DNA from 3 places in the Mesobacillus sp. AQ2 genome. Region 3 is predicted to be linked to each of the others. Evidence: riboswitches for the same ligand, from Rfam matches in the RefSeq annotation. Region 3 holds a riboswitch; each other region holds the start of a gene.
The links. Region 3 has a riboswitch for cyclic di-AMP ahead of QNH36_RS02555 (TrkH family potassium uptake protein). Riboswitches for the same ligand answer to the same signal wherever they lie in the genome.

Region 1 (7,553 bases), 1.3 Mb from region 3:
ACCCAATGCTATTATACATTCCGCCATTGTTTGGTCTTGCCGCATTCAGCGCACATGAGGTTTCAGGGATCAGTGCTGTCCAGGTTTTCTTCGCGACCATCGGCGGTGTCTGGGCTTACCGTAAAGGCGGATATCTGAACAAAACATTGATCATTTACATGGGCGCATCGATCCTGGTTGGTTCCTTAATCGGAAGTTACGGTTCCCGCTTCATGTCAGAAGGCGGCATCAACCTTGTATACGGTATTCTTGCTTTGATTGCAGCAGTCATGATGTTCATCCCTAAGAAAAACGTCGATGACATCCCGCTTGATCAGGTAACATTCAACAAATGGCTTGCCGCATTTTTCGCCCTGATCGTCGGAATTGGCGCCGGTATCGTCGGCGCAGCTGGAGCATTCCTGCTAGTGCCAATCATGCTCGTCGTCCTGAAAATACCAACAAGGATGACCATCGCCACTTCACTGGCAATCACATTCATTTCATCAATCGGTTCAACAGTAGGTAAGATTGCCACTGGCCAAGTAGATTTCTGGCCGGCACTCATCATGGTTGTAGCAAGTCTGATCGCTTCACCGCTGGGAGCAACCGCTGGTAAAAAAGTAAACACAAAAGTTCTTCAATACATCCTTGCAGTACTGATCCTAGGTACAGCAATCAAAATCTGGATGGATATTCTTTAGAATTCATGTATGGAAAAGACTTCGCCCCCGGCGAAGTCTTTTTGTTGTGTGTTTGGATGGTTATTTTGACAGGTCTCAAGAGTGGAGGCTCGAAGCTGTCAAGAAACCTTCGTTATTTTGACAGGTTTTGAGAGGGGAAGCTCAAAGTTGTCAAGAAACCTTCGTTATTTTGACAGGTTTTGAGAGGGGAAGCTAGAAGTTGTCAAGAAAGCGTGTTAATTTTGACAGGTTTCAAGAGTGGGGGCTCGAAGTTGTCAAGAAAGCGTGTTTATTCTGACAGGTTTCACGAGGGGAGGCTCGAAGCTGTCAAGAAACCATCGTTATTTTGACAGGTTTTAAGAGGGGAAGCTAGAAGTTGTCAAGAAAGCGTGTTAATTTTGACAGGTTTCAAGAGTGGGGACTCGAAGTTGTCAAGAAAGCGTGTTTATTCTGACAGGTTTCACGTGGAGAGACTCTAAGTTGTCAAGAAACCATCGTTATTTTGACAGGTTTTAAGAGTGGAGGCTCGAAGCTGTCAAGAACCCTTCGTTATTTTGACAGGTTTTAAGAGTGGAGGCTCGAAGCTGTCAAGAACCCTTCGTTATTTTGACAGGTTTTAAGTGGGGAGGCTCGAAGCTGTCAAGAACCCATCGTTATTTTGACAGGTTTTGAGAGGGGAAGCTCAAAGTTGTCAAGAAAGCGTGTTAATTTTGACAGGTTTCACGTGGGGAGGCTCGAAGTTGTCAAGAAATCGTGTTTATTCTGACAGGTTTCAAGAGTGGAGGCTCGAAGCTGTCAAGAAACCATCGTTATTTTGACAGTTTTTAAGAGGGGAAGCTAGAAGTTGTCAAGAAAGCGTGTTAATCTTGACAGGTTTCAAGAGTGGGGGCTCGAAGTTGTCAAGAAACCATTGTTACTTTGACAGGTTTTAAGAGGGAAGGCACAAAGCTGTCAAGAACCCTGTTGTAATTTGATAGCTTTCGGAGAGAAAAGAAAAGAGTCATAATAGAAAAACGATAAGAAGCTCTCTTAGCCAGATTTTTTCTGAATATTATTAATGGATTATTATGGAAGAATAATAATGACTTATATGGTGGATCTGGAAATTAAGCCTTTCGGCACATCGGAAAACCTATCAAATAAGCCGTTATCCCTATTTAGAATATACTGAATATTTTATATTATTTAGGAAATAGAAACATTCTGATAGGGAGTGAGTGAATTGTTAAAGGTCCTTTCAACTTCGGCGTTATCCCTTGCTTTGGCAGGAAGCGCAGTTTTTGCGGGAGTCAGTGCAAATGATTCCGCGGTTAAGCCGCAAAGTAAATATGAACTAAGTCTTGCTCACCATGTAGGTGCAGCTCCTGAGCTTGTTGATAGAGCTAAGGAATTAGGGATTGATATTTCCAAGGTTGATCCTGCAGAGAAAATTGCCCAGACTGGAGCAAAGTTCCAGCAGCCTGGTGACAATCATGTTGCATATAAGGAAGCAACTGGTGATATCCCGGTACTGGTTATTTTGGCTAAGTACAAAGATGGAGATGAGCCGGTTGGCGATATGAAGGGTCAAGTCCCAGCTCATTACTATGAAGATTTAATTTTTGGAAGCGAATATAATCCTTATGAGCTGCCGCAATTCCAAAAGTATGATGGCCCAGATGTTCCAAAAGACCGTACGATGCAAAATGCTTACAAGGAATCAAGTTACGGAAAAACCAACCTTATCCGCAAAGAGAACACTGAATTTGTATGGGTTGAGCTGCCAAGGGGAGCTTCTTACTATCTTGACCAGGAAGGCACATACGCTGAAGGCGGAGTGTACAAGCTTGGAAACGTAAACGGTGACGCTCATACTGGCGAATTCATTCGTGACCTGTTAAAAGCAGCAGATGATCAAGTGGATTTCTCTAAATACGCTAATGAAGATGGCGAAGTTCCAAATGTATTCGTCGTCCATGAAGGTACTGGCGCTGAATACAGCCGTGACCCGGCGCAATTCTGGTCTCATAAGTGGAGCTTGCTAAGTGCATTGTACTATGGAAAGTATTATGAAACTGGCAAGACTGCACCTCAGTACGAAGGAATCAGCCAGGGAGCATGGATTGACAGAACAGTCAAAGAAGACATGACCTACGATGGAGTAGTCGTTAACAACTACAACATCCAGCCAGGTATCGGCGGTAACGTAGCTGGTTTCGATGCTGCGACTAACACGTATAAAGAAGAATCGAAAACAGGACCATTCCCAGTACAAACTGGTGTTTATGCTCACGAATTTGGACATGCTTTAGGATTGCCTGATTTCTACGACACACTTTACTCATCAGAAGGTGTAGGAAACTATTCCATGATGGCAGGCGGCTCATGGATGCGCTATCCGAATAAAGCTGAGTACGGCGGCAACTCACCAACACACTTCGATCCATTCTCAAAGGTTTTCCTAGGATGGGCAAATCCAATCGAAGTCAAGCCAGGTGAAGTAAGAGAAATAACATTGCCTGCAGCAAACAAAGCTAAGGCAGACAACGGAATCGTGAAAATGGAAGTTCCGGGTTCAAATGGCACTGAATACTTCCTGTTTGAAAACATGCAACAGGATGGTTTTAACAAAGGTATGATCCGTCAGGGTGAAAACGCCCATGGTCTAGTTGCATGGCATGTGGATGAAAATGTCATTAACTTATACCAGACAGCTGGGTTCCGTCCGAATAATGTTGAAAACTGGATGAACAAGCGCTTCCAGTACAACCAGTCACAGACGGCAAGCAATGGCGATGTGGTAACGCACTATGGATTATCCGTCCTTCAGGCAGATGGTTTGTATAACCTTGAGAAGAACATGAATCGCGGCGATGCTGGTGACTTCTTCAAGACTGGCAGCAAGATCACTCCTGTTTCTGGAAATGTACACTCTGGTTCTTACTACTTCTGGAAAGGCTTAAGTGATACACCTGCTGATTCTGGAATCCACGTGACGAACATCAAGGAAAACAAAGATGGATCAATCACGGCTAAATTTTTCTATAACTTTAATTCAAGCGTGAAATAAGGCTGAAAAAACCTGAGCAAGGAGTGATCCCTGCTCAGGTTTTTTTAATGACCGGTACAAAAATATTCAGATGTCCTGGAAGAACTTTTGCACTGAATGGAAGCGGCTCGCCTTCTTCTCCGTCGATGTTGACCACATGAGGTTTGTTGGAGGATACATTCAGATAGGAGGTGCGTATATATTCGACCTCCTTGCTTTCTTCCAATTCTCCTCTCAAAAGTGAAGGGATTAGGGTTGCAATTTTTGGGATGGATAACTTTTTTATGATAAAAGTGTGGAATTTACCATCATTCACGTCTGCCTCAGGGGCAAGTGCCTCAAATCCGCCAACAGAATTTGTGAGGGCAGTAAGCAAAAGGAAAGTCTCGCCTTCCCATTTCCCTCCTTCGTGTTCAACACTAATTTTAATAGCTTCGCCATTCAGGAAGGATTTTGTACCTTCCATAAAATAAGCCAGTGGGCCAAGTTTGGTTTTTTGCTCGGCGCTTACGTTGTAAGATGCTTCTGCGATCGCCCCAACTGCAAGAACATTGGCAAAATAAGACTCATTGACCTTTCCGACATCAACAGGACGAAGATATTGCTCTTCTAAAATAGAGATGGCCTCATAAGGTTCCAGCGGAATATTGAGTGCCCTGGCAAAATCATTGACTGTCCCAAGCGGTATTATGCCGAGAGCGGGCCGGTGTGCCTGTTCGGCCAGTCCATTGATGGCCTCATTGATGGTTCCGTCACCGCCCATAGCGATGACCGCATCATATAAAGCAACGCATGCTTCGGTGGCAAATGCAGCGGCATCTCCCTCTTTTTCCGTTCTTCTGATCTCTATGTCCTCATAATTGTTTCGCAATGTTTCTTCAATTTTTTCTGCATAATCATTCGCTTTTTCTTTACCTGAAGAAGGATTCACTATAACCATCGCTTTCATCCGCAACAACCTCCAAACTGTTTTGACTTATTATTTACCTTTAATTCCCCGGCTATAAACCGCGTACAGGTGTGGAGAAAGGTGTTAATGAGTTAACAGAAGTGTAAAACAAAGAAAAACAGCGATTCAGTGAGAAAGTCCTTGATTTCATGTCATTATTGGGAAGAAATGAATAAAATAAGTCATTTTTGCGTTCCTTTTCATGTTTACAACCGAAATCCGGAGGAGTATGATTACAACAGTTTCAGATTTCTGGAACAAAAAACTGAATGAGTTTCATATTTCTAAATCGCTGAATCCGGCAGGAGCGGGGGAACCAATATTGTGGATGCGTCCACTTGGGGTGAAGCCTTTTCAAAAGGCAGGGCTATTCTGAGTCCTAATCCGACAGCTAACTTCGCAAGCGTTACAGAAGAGGAAGATGAAGCTTGTGTGACGACTATTCAAAAGTCCACAAGGCTGAAATCTTTTAGCCTCCGGGGGCTTTTTTGTTTTGCGTGATTTTAGATATGCCGGCTATATCTTGAACCAGTTAAACATAACTCCCTGCCAGGAAATATTAGACGCGTAATTCCTCATACTAAGGAAAGAAGGAAAACACCATGCGTAGGAGATTGTTTATTGAGCTGGACCCTCCAAAGATACTCGTCTTAGGTTTTGGGACGATTATCCTGCTGGGGGCATTGCTGCTGTCACTGCCCTCTGCTACAACTGATGGTAAGGGGCTTCCGCTGCTTGATGCATTTTTCACTGCAACATCGGCTACATGTGTGACAGGGCTGGTTGTCGTGGATACCGGTGACACCTTTACTGCCTTTGGAGAAGTGGTCATCCTGTCGATGATCCAGGTCGGCGGTTTAGGATTTATGAGCTTTGCTACATTGCTCGCATTCATCTTGGGGAAAAGAATCTCATTAAAAGAAAGATTGATCATCCAGGAGTCTTTCAACAACGAGAACGTTGAAGGAGTCGTAAGGCTTGTAAAAAGAATCCTGATTTTCACAGCAACTGCCGAGATTGTCGGCGGAATCCTGTTATCATTCAGGTTTTCGCAGGATATGGCTGCGGGAAAAGCTATTTATTTCGGCTTCTTCCACGCAGTGTCAAACTTTAATAATGCCGGATTTGACTTGATGGGAGGTTTCAGGGGCCTTACTGCCTATGCTGAAGACCCGATCGTCAATCTTACGGTGACGTCACTGATCAGCCTGGGAGGCATCGGGTTCATTGTAATGAATGAACTATTCGAGTATCGAAGCACTCGCCGCTTGTCCCTGCATTCGAAAATGGCACTATCTGTTTCAAGTATTCTGGTAGTTGGCGGGGCTCTCCTGATTTTTATCCTGGAGTATAATAACCCTGCTACCCTGAAGCCTTTATCAGCGGCTGGTAAAATTTTCGGGGCATTTTATCAGGCTGTCACTCCAAGGACTGCGGGTTCAAATACCTTAAGCATTCCTGATTTAAAACAATCAACCTTGTTTTTGATCATCTTCCTGATGTTTATTGGCGCTTCTCCCGGATCAACAGGAGGGGGGATCAAGACTACCACATTTGCCGTCTTGATCGGTGCTGTCAAATCGCAAATCCGCGGCAGGGAAGATGTGACCTTCTTTGGAAGGAGGATGGATTTCTCCATCGTTTCCAAGTCTTTGACGGTTACACTTATTGCTATTTTCTTAGTGATATCCATGACGATGGTGTTAACTATCACAGAACCGGGAAAAGATTTTCTTATGATTTTTTTTGAAGTGGTGTCAGCCTTTTCGACTGTAGGACTTTCAATGGGCTTGACCCCTGAGCTGTCCTCATTCGGGAAAATTTTAATACTTATTACGATGTTTGCGGGCCGGGTTGGTCCATTGACACTTGCTTATGCAGTGGCAAAAAAAAGAAAAGAGGATCACTATCGATATCCAGCTGGAAAAGTGATGATTGGGTAGGAGGAGTATATTATGGCAAAGCAATACGCAGTAATCGGGATGGGGCGTTTTGGGTCCAGTGTAGCGACAACACTGTATTATGAAGGAAATGAAGTGCTGGCGATTGATAAGAGCGAGCAGCATATTGAGGAATATAAAGAGTTTGTTACACATGCGGTAATCGGAGACTCAACTGATGAGCAAACCTTGAAGGCTGTGGGGATCAGGAACTTCGAGACGGTCATCGTGGCAATTGGCGATGATATCCAGGCAAGTATCCTTACCGTTCTGATTTTAAAAGAAATGGGCGTTTCCAATGTCGTGGCCAAAGCGCTCAACAAACACCATGCACAAGTATTATTCAAGGTTGGCGCTGACAAAGTCATCTTCCCTGAACGGGACATGGGGGAACGTGTTGCCCATCAACTGATGGCGTCCCCGAATGTATTGAATTTCATCGAGCTTTCAGATGATTACAGTATTGAGGAAATCAAGCTGCCAATGAGCATGGCAGGCAAAAACCTGATTGAAATCAATCTCCGTGCAAAATACAATATTACCGTAATCGGCGTCAAAACAGCAAATAAGGTCGATATTTCTCCAGATCCTGAAAAGACACTTCGAGCAGAAGATATTCTGATCGTCCTGGGAGAAAATGGCGACTTGCATAAATTCGCGAAAATTAAATAATGACAGTATGAGGCAGGCTGGGAAGAAGACAGCCTGCTTTTTTATTCGTTCACTATTTTGAAAATTTACAAAAAATAGACTTTCTGTTCTGGCATTAATAAAAATAGACGGTGGCCGATGAAATAAATATAAATTTACTTGAAAAGGGAGCAGGACATCAAGATGAAACGAATTATGTATATATTTTTTATCGCAGTTTTACTCGCAGGGGGACTTGCTGGCTGCGCCAACACAGAGTTGAAGGCGAAGGAAAGGGTTAAAATTGGCATCATGTTGTCTGACGTCGGACTTGGCGATCAATC
Region 2 (7,553 bases), 1.7 Mb from region 3:
CGACTTACTAGTGAAAATAAAATATGGAGGTTGCCCAGTTGAGTGAGGAACAGAAATTACTAAATCAAATCCGGGCGGGAAATGGGGAAGCGTTCAGCCACCTTGTGGAAAGTCTTCTTTCCTCTGCCTATAGGACGGCTTATCTTATCCTTGGTTCGCGGGAGCTGGCTGAGGATGCTGTCCAGATTGCCCTGGAGGATTGTTATCTAAGCATAATGCGGGATGTGGAGATCCGTCATTTTAAAGCATGGTTTTACCGGCTTGTTTATACTCGTTCGATTGATGTTTACCGAAAACAAAAAAGAAATCAGTTTACAGATATCGACGAGAATCCAGAGGCAATCACCAGATTAAGAACGGAGTCAGCTCAGGAAATGGCCGTTGAAAAGGAAACAAAACAGGAACTGCTCCTGCTGATCACTACCTTGAAAGATGAACAGCGGATCCCTCTGCTGCTGTTTTATTTTGAAAACTTTTCAGTTAAGGAAATCAGCCTGATTCTACACGAAAACACCAATACAGTGAAGACTAGGCTAGCACGCGGCAGGAAAAAGCTAGCAGAACTGATGAAAAAAGATCAACTTTTTCAAATGGAGGAGAAGTCATATGGGCTTTGATAAGAATGTATTGCAGACCCCTGTTTCGCTTGAAAAATTCTCAAAAGACTTACCAGGCCGATTCGCTGCTGGAGAATTTGAAGCTGCCCGGGCTGATCGAGTTGGACGCGAACTTGAAGGTTTTAATCAAGCTCTAAAAAATCAATGGACTTTTGGGAAAAAGGCTGGAGTCACTATAGCCGCAATCGCAGCTGGTTTTCTGCTTTTTGTCGGTTCGGGATTTGTTTCTCCGACAATGGCGAAGATGATTTCGAAGATTCCGCCGTTAAGTGCCATGTTTGATAATAATCCTCAGCAAGACCTGACAGAACAGCTGACACAAGCTTTGAAAAAAGAAGGATATCCTGTAAAGCTAGTGAACCAGTATGTTGGCGGCAAAAACGAAGGCATCATGGTGCATTTGGATACCTCTGAAAAGCAGGTCAAAGTAATGGAACCAGGAGTGAAAAAAATCGGACTTTCGATTGTCCAGGCCGAAGAATTCAAAGGGACAAGAATCGAAGACTACTTTATAAAAGTAAGGCAGTACCATGAACCATCTAGAAAGTGGAAACAAGAGCAAGCAGAAATCGAAAAAGAAAGTGAGGAAGTATTCGAAATCGTTCAGGCTGCCCTAAAACCATATAATTTTAATAATAATATTATGTTCGGTATTGATCGAGTTGAACTTGAAATCCCAAGCACGGAGAAGCAGGAAAAAGTCGATGAAATTAAAAAGGCTGTTGAAGATGCCCTCGCTGTAAAGGAAAAGGAATATATTGAGGTCAAAATGAGAAAATACAATGTAGCCAAACGGGAACAATATTCACGCTGGAGTAACGCGGTCTCGGGTATTAGCCATGAATTCATGACCTTTAAAAAATATAAGGTATCAGGCGTCGGACATAAAAGCGAAGATGGCTTAATGACCATTTTCATCACAATGACTATTAAGAGCACTGACGAAGGCGCAGCCGAACATGCCACCGACCTGTACACAATGGCAGAAGAATTCATCAAGTCTGATGAAATATGGCCAGAAGTCAAGGAAGATCCATATAGAATCGTCGTAAGGACAAAGGATAAGAAAGAATTCATTGAAGGACAGAAACGGTTTAAATAAGGAGGAGAGCATGAGCAAAGAGTTAATCCCTTTGCTCGTTTTTTTAGGGCTTTAACAGACCTTATCATAGAGATATAGAGCCAGGTCCAAACAAAATGTTTGGCTTGTATGCAATATTGAATCATAATGAATACTGCTTGTTTATTAGCAGCGTTTCGAGAAAAATTTGAGGAGGAATGATAGCATGATTTCACTAAAAGGAAAAACAGCTATTGTAACCGGGGCAGGCAGAGGGATTGGACGAGCAGTTGCGATTGCTTTGGCTAAAGAAGGAGTTAATCTAGGATTGATTGGCTTAACGATGTCCAATCTTGAAAAACTGACTGAAGAACTCGAGCAGTATGATGTTAATATTTCCGCTGCCTCAGCAGATGTATCTGATCTTGAAGCGGTACAGCATGCCGTGGAGCATATCAAATCAGACCTGGGTGCGATTGATATTCTAGTCAACAATGCAGGAATCGCAAAGTTTGGCGGCTTTATGGATTTATCCCCTGAAGAATGGGAAAAGATTGTCCGCGTAAACCTGATGGGAGTTTATAACGTTACAAGAGCGGTTCTGCCAGAAATGATCGAAAGAAAATCCGGAGACATTGTGAATATCTCCTCCACTGCTGGCCAAAAAGGAGCGCCAGTCACTAGTGCTTACTCTGCTTCTAAATTCGCAGTCCTCGGACTGACAGAATCACTGATGCTTGAAGTCAGGAAAAATAATGTGCGCGTAACGGCTTTGACACCAAGTACTGTGGCAACCGACCTCGCTGTCGAAAGCAATCTGATCAGCGGGAACCCTGAAAATGTCATGCAGCCAGAGGATTTAGCAGACCTTCTTGTTGCAGGATTGAAACTGCATCCAAGAGTTCTTGTGAAAACAGCTGGATTATGGTCAACCAATCCTTAAGTCTTGGAAGACCAGTAGCTATGACTAAAAACCACTGATGATAATAGAAATTAAAAAATCGCTTAACGTCATTGTTAAGCGATTTTCATTTATTTTCATTAAAGGTAATAGCGGAAATGCCTCACCCTGTGAGTACATCTTCCCTTGGATACTTAATTCGTGATTCAGTTGCATTTGCAAGAGAAAAAGCCATTGTCAATGGGCCTAGCTTCCCTGCAAACATAACAAATATAATCACTGCTTTCCCAATTGCGGTAAGTGACCCTGTTATTCCCATTGATAATCCTACAGTACCAAATGCCGATATAACTTCAAAAACAACTTGAATGAATGGAGCTTCTTCCGTAATATTCATAATAAAAATCCCCAAACAAATTAAAAAAAGTGCAATTGTCGAGATCGCCAATGAACGCAAAACAATCGTAAGGCTGATTGCCCTTTTTCCGAGCACGGTTTCTTCTTTTCCTTTAAGGAACGTAATGACCGAAAATAATATGACCAAAAACGTTGTTAGTTTTATGCCTCCCCCAGTAGATGCACTTCCTGCACCTATGAACATAAGGATTAAAAATAAGAAGATCGTATCTTCCTGTAAGGCCGATATATCCAGGGAGTTAAATCCCGCAGTTCGCGGTGTTACTGCCTGGAAATAAGAAGCCCACAATTTATCACCTAGTGAATTCAATCCTCCGAGTGTATTGGGGTTATGGTATTCCAGGATAAAAATAATGAACATTGCCACGAGGTTAATAATGAATGTACCGATGATCATCATCTTGGAGTGGAGGCTCAATTTACGGAAGCGCTTTTTCCTCCACATGTCAGCTAAAACCGTAAATCCGATTCCCCCAATGATAAATAGCAATGTAATCACAATATTGATGATTGGATCCCCCACGAATCCCATCAAACTGTCGGACCATAATGCAAAACCGGCATTGTTAAACGCTGAAATGGAATGAAAAAAACTATAATAAAGCCCTTTACCCCAACCAAATTGGGGCACCCAGCGGATAGCCAGCAGGAGCATGGCAATTGCTTCAATCGTTAAGGAAAAGATGAACAAATTCCTGACTAACAAGATAACCCCGCCGATAGATGTTTGATTTAATGCCTGCTGCACGACGATCCGCTGTTTGATTCCAATTTTCTTCCCTAACACCATATAGATAAGGATTGCAAAAGACATGATTCCCAGTCCTCCCAATTGAATCAGGGAGACAATCACTATTTCACCAAATAGAGTAAAGGCTGATTCTGTATCAACGACAGCCAGACCTGTAACTGTCATAGCTGATGTAGCTGTGAACAAAGCATTCAGCCAGGTAATTGAGTCCTCCGTTGCAAAAGGCAATTTCAACAAAATCGTGCCTATGAAGATAAACACAGCAAAGACCAAAACAAGTAGCTGAGAAGGATTCAGGTTAATGACGCGGTGTTTCACCTATACCCCCTCTTTCTCGAAACGGTTAATATCAGAGTTGCGGCCCATCACAATCAGTACATCTCCCATAGAAATGACCTCTTCTGCAGGAGGGGAAACAATGATTTCTTGCCCTCTTAGAATGCCTACAATATTGCATCCATATCTCGCCCTTATATCCAGGTCCGTTAATGACTTATTATGTATTTTTTTCGTAGCAACAATCTCAACCATACTATACTTTTCCGACAACTCAATGTAATCAATGATCTTATCAGAGAATATATGGTTCGCAATCCTTTTAGCCATATCACGCTCCGGATGGATCACCCGGTCTGCACCGACTTTTTCAAGAACTTTTGCATGATTATCATTATGTGCTTTGGCCCAGACCTTGGGTACACCCATTTCCTTTAAAATCAGGCATGTCAAAACACTTGATTCAATATTCCCTCCAAAAGAAACAAAAACATGATCAATATTTTTTATCCCGACTTGTTTAAGCCCTTCTTCATCAATACCGTTGAATTGTACGGCATGGGTAACATATTGAGAATACTGATCGACTTTATCCTGATCAATGTCAATTGCTAAAACCTCTGCACCTAATTCATAGAACTCTTTTACAAGGCTTCCTCCAAAACGGCCCAAGCCCAAAACAGCATATTGCTTTTTCACTGCTCCTACACATCCCTTCTATTTAAAAATAAAAAAGACCATTCTATACTAAAGAATGGCCAATGGCGTTCATCAACCCTTCTCTCTATAGCACCTGCGGAGTTAGCTGTCGGATTAGGGACTGAGAGTATCCCTTCCTAGCTTTAATATGCTAAGATTCACCCCAAGATAAACAATGTTTATCAGAAATTGGTTCCCCCGCTCAAAGATTCGGCAAAAAGGTCTATATGGGAATAATATAATAAGCTACGCCTTTCTTTTTCCTTTGTCAAACATTTCTTGGTCATAGTTTACGTTTACTGCTTTGAACAAAGTCTACCTTACGGAGTCTTGTGAGACACTGGAGGCTTACCTTAACCTAAAAAAAATCCCAACGAGGAAACTTATTTAAACTCCTCTTTTAACATAGCAAATAGAAAATGATCTCTCCATTGTCCTTTTACCTTCAAGTTTTTAATAAAATGACCTTCCTGCCGGAAACCTATTCTCCTTAAAAGATTGACTGAACCAGCATTTTCTGCATCACATACTGCATATATCCTATGGATATCCATAGTATTAAACCCTAAATATAATAATCCGTTAACAATTTCAATTCCGTATCCTTGTTTCCAGTAGTTTGAGTTAATAAAATATCCGATTTCCGCTGTTATAAAGTCTTGATCTCTTACCATAAACAAAGCATTACCGATGACTTTTTTAGTATTTTTTATTACAACCGCTAAAACATAGATTTGTCGGTTTTCTTCGTTTTGAAAAGCAATCTGCTTTTTAAGGCTATGTAATGTTTGTTCTCTGCTATTAGGACTCCAAGTTAAATATTTAACCACTTTTTTATCTGACTTAAATTCATGAATATCTTCATAATCCTCTTCACTAAGTTCCCTCAGGATAAGCCTGTTTGTTTCCATTGGTTGAATTTTAGCCATTCATATACGACCTCCACCCAGAAAATTCATAGAAGTACTCACCTTTAATTCTATAAAAGATGCCTCCATCACACACCTTGATTAATATAATGAAGGCGGACTATCAGCCATCGTATTAGCCAGAATTAAATAAAGCAGTACATTAGCGCCAGGCAATAAAATGAAAATTAGTCTTACTGAAAAAGAAGAAACTCCAAAATACTCAGCAATGCCCCCACAGACGCCACTTATCGACTTATCTTTTGAAGACTTTCTTAACTTTTTATTCATTTAAATCATCCTCTTATCGAAACTAAAATGAATACTGCTTTTTAGTCAGCTTTCTTTTGATTATCTCTTATTTCTAACAGGGTGAAATGAATATTATTGAGGGAAACCAAAATTATTCCTAACATAGCAAAGGTTACGATTTCCTTTGTGATGAAGGAAATAACACCAAGAATGAATAAATACAGCGTATATTGCCAATTCTTCATATTCAAACAACCACCCATCTAGGATTTATGAGTTACCCATTACTTAATGTCTCAACTTTTTAGTTGTTAATTTTACGCTTCTCACAAAAAGTGCGAAAAATAAAATCATGTAAATGATAAACATGATTGCAAAAAAGAGACTGAATAAACTTGGAATCACTGTTTTCATAACGTTCGCATCTTGCGTAAACACAAAAACTGATAAGCCGCTGATGGCCAGTAAATTTCCCACTGCCATTAGAAGAACCAATCCTCGTGAATGTTTGTAGTGCGACTCACGTAAGGTTTTTATTTTCTTATACAGATGCAGTGCAAAAATTATAAAAGCCAGAAAGAAGATCATCACCATTATGTACAGAGGAATCAATGAAGGAGTTAATTGGATGTTGAATATGTTTTCAGCAATTCCCCTTTCATCTAACCAAAATGCCAAGTTTGCTATAAATAGAACAATACAGATTACCAGGAAGTAAAATTCACTGATTAGCATTCGAAAAAACATACTTTTAGTTGACATAGGCAACTCACTTTCATTTTGTTCAGAAGTTCTTAACATATTATACCAACTTGAAGGATTTTATTGGTAAAATAATTTATAAATATATTCTGGAGGGTCCGTTTTGTTAGATTTATTTTTATATAATTGGCAAGTTAGAGATGAGTGGTTTAACTTGTGTAAATCTATACCGCAAGGGGAGTTAATAACTGAACGAATTGGCGGGATGGGAAGCATTCTGAAAAACCTAGTACATGTGATTGATTGTGAATTATTATGGATAAATTATATGCTTCCGGAACCTCAGCATTATCCAGAAAAAGATTCTATCTCCAGTTTGGATGAAGTAATTAAGTACTCAGATTTCACAAAAAAGATTGCAGAAGATTTCATTTATCACTTACCAGATGATTACGAGAATAAAGTCATTACTATAAAAAATAATAGAGGTAAAGCTTTTTCATTTACATATGGCAAAATCATCCGGCATATCATTACACATGAAATTCATCATATCGGCCAGCTCTCAATTTGGTCGCGGGAGTTAGATTTAAAACCTGTTTCGTCCGATTTGATTGTCAGAGAACTCATTAATATTAGAAATAACGGTTTTTAATATTTCAATAGAATTAATCGGATCATTTTCAAGCTCTAAACTGTGGTTTCCCCCACCAATCAATTTTAATGTAAGATTTTGATTCTTTCTCAATTTTTCAAACCGCTCTTCAATAAAACAATAATGATCATGATCTCCAATAATACATAGTCCTTTTTGATCACTATTAACCATTGCATTAAATACAGCATCATTTTGCAGTAATGGAGTCAGCCAGATTAGTTTTGCACCATTTAACCTCTTATCACCAAGCATATAGCCTAAAGCTTTTGTTCCGATTGATTTAGCCACGATACAGTATTGGCTGTATGTTTT
Region 3 (7,553 bases):
TTCCTGATTTATTACTCATTCAATAGCGGCGGAACGATGTATCATTTCGAGAGCTTTACCCTTGATTGGTACAAGGAATTGTTCTCAGATATGCGACTGCTGATCATTGTGCTGAATACACTGGTCGTCGCCTTGTTGTCCGCGCTGTTTGCGACGATTATTGGCGTGATAGGGGCACTGGCGATCCATGAGGTGAAAAAACGATCCATCCGCAATGGGCTGCTGTCATTGAACAATGTCCTGATCGTCAGTCCGGATGTCATCATCGGGGCCTCGTTCCTGATTCTGTTCACGATTTCCGGTTATAAGCTCGGATTTTATTCCGTGCTGCTGTCCCATATTGCTTTTAGCGTGCCGATTGTTGTCTTGATGGTACTGCCGAAGCTGTCGGAAATGAGCTCATCGCTCGTGGACGCTGCGAGGGATTTGGGGGCAAGCACCTGGGAAGTATTGATTAAGGTCATCCTGCCGTTCATCTCGCCTGGCATCATGGCTGGCTTTTTCATGGCGCTGACCTATTCACTGGACGATTTTGCCGTGACGTTCTTCGTGACAGGCAACGGCTTCAGTACACTGTCCGTCGAAATTTACTCGCTGGCACGCCGCGGCGTATCCCTGAATATTAACGCGTTATCAGCATTGTTATTCCTGTTCACGATCCTGCTGGTCGTGGTCTACTACTTCATCACGCAGCGCCAGAAGCTGAACGCAGTGGGGGTGAAGAAATGAAGCAATTAGTCCGCGTGTTTATCGCGATTGCCATCGTATCAGCACTGCTGCTTGTGGCGATTTCGAAGCTGAATGACACCCAGGGATACTCAGGTGACAATACGTTGACAATTTACAACTGGGGAGATTATATCGACCCGGATCTCATCAAACGCTTTGAAAAAGAAACAGGCATCAGCGTCGTATATGAAACATTCGATTCGAACGAAGCGATGATGACGAAGGTCAAGCAGGGCGGAACATCGTATGATATTGCTGTCCCTTCCGAATATATGATTGAAAAAATGCGGGAAGAGGACCTGCTGATTCCGATTGATCATTCGAAGCTGCCGAATTTGAAAAATATCGACGAACGCTTCATGGATCTACCCTTCGATCCCGACAATAAGTACTCGATTCCTTATTTTTGGGGAACAGTTGGGATTGTGTATAATCCCGAATTGCTGGACGGAAAGGAATTTAAAAGCTGGAATGACCTCTGGGACCCTGAGCTAAAAAATGAAATCCTGTTAGTCGACGGAGCCCGCGAAGTAATGGGTATGGGCTTGAACAGCCTCGGCTATTCCTTGAACGATACAAACAAAACCCATCTCCGTGAGGCGAAAGAGAAGCTCGACACACTGACGCCGAACATCAAAGCCATCGTCGGTGATGAAATAAAGATCTTGTTAGCGAACGAAGAAGCACCGATCGGTCTCGTCTGGTCTGGTGACGCCGCCGACATCATGTCCGAAAATGAAAAACTGGACTATGTCGTTCCGGAAGAAGGTTCCAATCTCTGGTTCGATAATATGGTCATCCCGAAGACAGCCAAGAACGTTGACGGAGCGCACCAGTTCATCAACTTCATCCTGGATGCGGAAGTATCTGCGCTCAATACTGAGTGGGTGAGCTACTCGACGCCGAACAAAGCAGCACTTGAGTTTATGCCAGAAGAGATGGTGACGGATGAAAGATTCTATCCATCGGCAGAGCTGACAGAGAAGCTTGAGGTCTATGAAAATCTCGGCCAGGCAAACCTTGCTTTTTACAATGAGTTGTTTTTAGAGTTCAAGATGCATAGGAAATAACGAGGAGCCCTGACTTTTTGTCGGGGCTTTTTTCGAGGGCCAGAAATACATGCAGTTTTTAGGCAGTCCTTTTTTCTGCTAAGTACATTCCTGTCACAAGTGCATAGGATATTCTGAGAAATTGTGAAGGGATTGAGCAAAAATGTACTATGGATATTCAAATCCTTACCCTTATTATGTCAATGGGCCGATGTACTACAATAATGGAAGACAATGCGTAAACTGGGACCAGGCGAATGGTTATCATTCTTTCCACTATCCTTACAGGGAACTTGTTTTAAAGGATTATGGTCCAAACCCGTATGTGGTGAATATCAATGAAGCATCGATTCAAAACCAGAATTATCGGACAGCCTTGTGGACAGGGAAACATCTGCAGGTCACCTTGATGAGCATCGAGGTTGGCGACGATATCGGTTTGGAAATCCATCCGAAGGTCGATCAATTTTTGCGGATTGAGAAAGGCCAGGGAGTTGTCCAAATGGGCAAAAGCAGAGATAACCTGACCTTCCAAACCAATGTCGCCGATGATTCCGCCATCATGATTCCCGCAGGAACATGGCATAACGTGACCAACACAGGCAATACTCCACTCAAGTTATACTCCATTTATGCTCCGCCAAACCATCCATTTGGTACAGTGCATGTGACCCATGCAGATGCAATGGAAAGACCAGTAGCGAGCAATGGAGTTCCAGAGGTTTTTGGAAAGACCCCGGACGAATGGGTAAAACACACCGAGTTTTTAGTGCAAGAAGGACTGGAGGACGTGAAAAGAGGAATCAACGCTACACACATCCTGCAGGAATTCATTCTAATGGGTGTGCTTGTCGGAAAAGGATACACACCAGAAAAAGCATATGAGACAGTAGAAGAATGGGAACGCACAGGAAAGTCCCAACTTCTTCAGCAGAGCAAGAATATGTAGGTTTGGATGGGACACGAGACGTTCTCGTGTCCCTTAATATTTTACGTGACTTGATCTCCCGATTAAGGATTCAGACAAGTTTGCGGTGTTTTGAGGAAATGTTGTCAGAATAAGCCCGTGATTTAGACAGGTTTGAGGGTGGAAGGGGAAAAGCTGTCAAGAAAAGCGCGTGATTTAGACAGGTTTGAGGGTGGAAGGGGAAAAGCTGTCAAAAAACTCCCGTGATTTAGACAGGTTTGATGCTGAAGGCGGAAAAGCTGTCAAAATAAGCCCGTGATTTAGACAGGTTTGAGGGTGGAGGAGGAAAAGCTGTCAAAAAAAGCGCGTGATTTAGACAGGTTTGGGGTGCTAAGGGGAAAAGCTGTCAAAAAACGCCCGTGATTTAGACAGGTTTGATGCTGAAGGCGGAAAAGCTGTCAAGAAAAGCTCGTGATTTAGACAGGTTTGATGGTGAAAGGGGAAAAGCTGTCAAGAAAAGCGCGTGATTTAGACAGGTTTGGGGTGCTAAGAGGAAAAGCTGTCAAAAAAAGCGCGTGATTTAGACAGGTTTGGGGTGCTAAGAGGAAAAGCTGTCAAAAAAAGCTCTGGATTTAGACAGGTTTGATGCTGAAGGCGGAAAAGCTGTCAAAAAAAGCGCGTGATTTAGACAGGTTTGAAGGTGGAAGGGTAAAAGCTGTCAAAAAAAGCTCTGGATTTAGACAGGTTTGGGGTGCTAAGAGTAATAGCTGTCAAAAATAGTCCTGGGATTAATCAGGGCTAAGGGTATTAAGAAAGAAGCTAGAAAAAGTGGAGCAATGAGAAGTACAAAAATGGACAAAACGATTATGAACATAGAAAAAACCACTCTAAAGTGGTTTTTTAATCCCGCATGGCTCCTGCTTCCCGGGAGGTCATCGCTCCCTGGCCTGCCTGTACATCTTTTTGGATTTGCTGTTTTACTTGCTGTGCATCTGTGCCTGCAAATCCGGCAGTTGCAGCATTGCCGCTTTTTGCTTTTTGTTGATTCTGTTGCATATTATGGATTCCTCCTCAGTTATCGTTTTATCAGCATTAGTATTTACTAAAGTAGTATCAATATGTGCTCGTATCTTGCCTAAGTTAGACGGAAGAACTGTCCTATCGCCTCCAATCTGGGCTAAACTGTAAAATGGGCATTGACACCAAAATGATATAGGAGTAATTTATATGTATTCATTTTAATAACAAACCTTTTTGCTGAATCCTATGAGCGGGGGAACCATTTTTGGATAAATTGATTTTATCTTGGGGTGAATTTTAGCGTGTGCAGCTAAAAGGGGATGCTCTCAATCCCTAATCCGACAGCTAACTCCGTAAGCGCGGTTGGGAGAAGGGTCTTATGGCCATTCTTTATTTGGGATGGTTTTTTTGTGGTTTTTTAAGGGATGGGGATTCTATCCCGTATAAGTTGAAAAGTAAAGAAGGGGTATCTTTGGTCAATATTTTGAGAAGGAATCGCTTAAAGCCGGCTCAGATCATTGTTTTGTTTTATGTTTTCGCTGTTTTGATCTCGGCTGCGTTACTTAGCTTGCCAATCGCGTTGAAGCCGGGGGTGAGCTGGACATTCATTGATGTCTTGTTTACAGCAGTGAGTGCGGTGAGTGTAACCGGTCTTGCTGTCGTGTCTACGCCGGATACCTTCAGCACAACCGGCATTTTTATCCTAATGTTCATCCTCCAGTTTGGTGGAATCGGAATCATGACGCTCGGTACATTTTTTTGGCTGGTGCTGCGAAAAAAAATCGGCCTTAAAGACCGGCAGTTAATCATGACGGACCAGAACCAATCCCAAATGTCGGGCCTGGTCAAACTGATGAGGCAGATTTTGATTATCATCCTGTTGATTGAAGCACTGGGAGCGTTGATTTTAGGGACTTATTTTCTAGGGTATTTTCCGACATGGGAGGAAGCGTATCTTCAGGGAGCGTTTGCGGCTGTCAGTGCAACGACCAATGCGGGATTTGATATTACGGGAAGCTCGATGATTCCGTTTGCGAATGATTACTTTGTGCAGACTGTGAACATTATTCTGCTGACCCTGGGTGCGATTGGATTCCCTGTCTTGGTCGAATTGAAGGAATTTTTCCTGAATCGCAAAAAACACAATCGAACCCATTTTTCTTTGTATACCAAGGTGACTTCCTTGACCTTTTTTGCACTGATGTTCTTCGGTGCATTCGCCATCTTGCTGTTTGAGTATAATCACTTTTTTAAAGATTATAATTGGCATGAATCCTTCTTCTTTGCCTGGTTTCAATCGTCATCCACCAGGAATGGCGGCCTTGCTACGATGAATGTCAGTGATTTTTCTGACCCGACATTGCTGCTTCTTTGCTTCTTAATGTTCATCGGGGCTTCGCCAAGCTCGGTGGGCGGGGGAATACGGACGACGACTTTCGCTGTAATATTATTGGTCATTATCAACTTTGCAAAAGGGCATAACTCGATCAAGGTATTTGGCCGTGAATTGCATGAAGAAGATATCCGGAAATCAGTGGTCGTAAGCTTTTTGGCGATCATCCTCTGTTTTGCTGCGGTGGTCATTTTGAATGCAACAGAGAAGTTCTCGATGATGGAAATCATGTTCGAGGTCAGTTCTGCTTTCGGAACAACTGGCTTGTCAATGGGGATAACACCTGATCTGAGTTACGCAGGGAAGGTCGTCATCATTGCCATGATGTTTATCGGAAGAATCGGGATCCTGTCCTTCATTTTCTTGTTTAACCGTGGAAAAGCAGAGCCTAAATGCCATTATCCGAAAGAAAGATTGATTGTGGGGTAAAAGTAAAAAAACGCTGTTGAGCCTCAACAGCGTTTTTTTTGATATTATAAAGAAATCTTCATGAATTTGCTGACATCCTTAAATCCCATTTTCTCATATAACTTTATTGCTTTTTCATTGTGTGAATAGACGTTCAGCCTTACATCGCTATATCCGTTTTTACGAAACTCCTTAAACGCTTCTTCCATCAATAATTTGGAATAGCCTTTGCCTCTGTAGGGCGCTTTTACATATAAATCATTGATCCAGCCGATTTCATCCCCCGTTAAGTAATCGAATGCTTTATCAATTTGAACCCAGCCAATAAGTGTGTCGGCATCCATCAAGCAAACAAAATAAGCATTATATTTCGCAGAATGCTCATATGCTTCAATCATTTTTTGCTGATTATCTTCTGAATCGTGATTTGTTGCTTCTTTACGGTTGACTCCAGCATATTCATAGATTTCGTGCAGCTCCATTTCGTCAGCGATTTTAAAGCTCAGCGCCATGCGTTCACCCTCTCAAAATGACTATAGATTTTAGCCTTATTATATACGACAATTGTTCACGAAGTCCTTCTTGGTGAAACCCTGCTAATTGGTTAATGCCATCATTATCTGCAGTTTGACCATGAAAAGGGTGCTCAAGACTGTATTTTTAAAAAATGTCGTTCTATTTCAGTATAGAATCTGTTTACATCCTTGTTTGAAAGGCATTAGCGTTCCTATTTGGACCTGCTTGCCATGTTTTTGGCGAAAAAATAATTTTATTGGCGATGTTCACAACTTTTTTGGCGACTTGGAAATTTTCTTTGATTTTTACCAGTTCGGCTGTGCATAGGTGCATCCAATTTTTCTTGGAACAACCAGCATATTAAAGTCAGCCTCGGCGGTGCAATAACCGTTGAGTGCAGGATTTTTGTTGACAATGAATTGATTTATCCTGAGCATGAGATCCACTAAAATACAGAAAGGAGCTTAACTTAGTTGAGCTCCTTTGAAATATTAAATTTTCTTTTGCTCTTTTTTTCTCTGGTAAAAATAGATGGCGATTAACACAGCTGATGCAAGTAAAAATGTAAGGATAATAATCGTGATGTACAGGGAATCATTGTTTGTTTCATCCGGGATGAATCGGGTGGCAATTGAACCAATGGATATAAATAAAGGAATCAGGACAGTGAACCAGGTTTTGGTGTAAAGAGCTGCACCAATGAAAATCACAGCACAGAGGACGATGATCCAGTTGTTTTGCGCTGGGGTTGCAATAAAGGTGGGTTCGAAATCCTGTGCTTTGTACCAGAGCAGGAATACCACGATTAAACTGGTTGTCGCTATAGAGATACCGAAAAAAATAACATAGCCCCATTTAGAATGAAAGAATTTTGGCAGCACCTTGAATAAGAATAAACCGTAGGTCAGGATGCCTATGCCGCTAATGATAATTGCAAACCAGATGGTGCCTTGAGAAACGGAAAACGTCCCTTCGATTGCCGGCCCAATGCTTAAATAGGCTGTGATCATCAGGATCATCAATGGAACAAGGCCGGCCAACTGACCATAATCGGTCTTCATTGATTCGCCGATGCTCTTCATATAATTCTTCGGACTGTCTCCGATGATATGGCTGACATCCTTGCCGGCAGCTTCTGCCTCCATTAAATGCACTTCAAGTTCTTCGGTGATTTCATTGATTTCCTGGTCGTTTTTCCCCTTTGAGATCAAATACATCCGCAGTTCCACTAAAAATTGTTCCGCTTTTTTCGAGACCATCCCATCGTTTCCCCCTTTTGTTTAGGCTCTTTTCTCAAACTTTTTTGCTATTGGCTACACCATAGAAGTGAATGAACTATGCTTCTTCTTTAAGTAGATTCTTGCTATGAGAAAAGAGCATACCAACTTAATACCGACCTACAAAATAGCTTTGTATTACGTTAAAATTGGCTTTAGGATTTTAACAACTATCATTACGAAAATAGCCTTTATTCAATACATTGTTCACCGAGGCGCTCAGCTGCGTCCACCGGATGATGAATTGCTCCAAT

Region 1: linked by a shared signal. The riboswitch ahead of QNH36_RS20215 (TrkH family potassium uptake protein) and the one ahead of QNH36_RS02555 (TrkH family potassium uptake protein) in region 3 are both predicted to bind cyclic di-AMP.
Region 2: linked by a shared signal. The riboswitch ahead of QNH36_RS10900 (potassium channel family protein) and the one ahead of QNH36_RS02555 (TrkH family potassium uptake protein) in region 3 are both predicted to bind cyclic di-AMP.

The regions. Positions count from the first base shown of each region.
Region 1 covers NZ_CP126080.1:4,015,446-4,022,998, reverse strand. The annotation lists gene QNH36_RS20230 (sulfite exporter TauE/SafE family protein) at 1-683, shown strand, start outside; gene QNH36_RS20225 (M6 family metalloprotease domain-containing protein) at 1,885-3,711, shown strand; gene QNH36_RS20220 (diacylglycerol/lipid kinase family protein) at 3,746-4,639, opposite strand; cyclic di-AMP (ydaO/yuaA leader) riboswitch at 4,920-5,061, shown strand; gene QNH36_RS20215 (TrkH family potassium uptake protein) at 5,242-6,582, shown strand; gene QNH36_RS20210 (potassium channel family protein) at 6,595-7,251, shown strand; gene QNH36_RS20205 (BMP family lipoprotein) at 7,414-7,553, shown strand, end outside.
Region 2 covers NZ_CP126080.1:2,171,408-2,178,960, reverse strand. The annotation lists gene QNH36_RS10920 (RNA polymerase sigma factor) at 39-617, shown strand; gene QNH36_RS10915 (DUF4030 domain-containing protein) at 607-1,719, shown strand; gene QNH36_RS10910 (3-ketoacyl-ACP reductase) at 1,904-2,620, shown strand; gene QNH36_RS10905 (TrkH family potassium uptake protein) at 2,742-4,064, opposite strand; gene QNH36_RS10900 (potassium channel family protein) at 4,065-4,721, opposite strand; cyclic di-AMP (ydaO/yuaA leader) riboswitch at 4,798-4,947, opposite strand; gene QNH36_RS10895 (GNAT family N-acetyltransferase) at 5,105-5,650, opposite strand; gene QNH36_RS10890 (PspC domain-containing protein) at 5,732-5,920, opposite strand; gene QNH36_RS10885 (hypothetical protein) at 5,962-6,126, opposite strand; gene QNH36_RS10880 (DinB family protein) at 6,747-7,238, shown strand; gene QNH36_RS10875 (alpha/beta hydrolase) at 7,173-7,553, opposite strand, start outside.
Region 3 covers NZ_CP126080.1:498,067-505,619, forward strand. The annotation lists gene QNH36_RS02535 (ABC transporter permease) at 1-729, shown strand, start outside; gene QNH36_RS02540 (ABC transporter substrate-binding protein) at 726-1,799, shown strand; gene QNH36_RS02545 (cupin domain-containing protein) at 1,942-2,727, shown strand; gene QNH36_RS02550 (hypothetical protein) at 3,586-3,741, opposite strand; cyclic di-AMP (ydaO/yuaA leader) riboswitch at 3,931-4,080, shown strand; gene QNH36_RS02555 (TrkH family potassium uptake protein) at 4,178-5,527, shown strand; gene QNH36_RS02560 (GNAT family N-acetyltransferase) at 5,572-6,018, opposite strand; gene QNH36_RS02565 (DUF1129 family protein) at 6,514-7,281, opposite strand; gene QNH36_RS02570 (PadR family transcriptional regulator) at 7,463-7,553, opposite strand, start outside.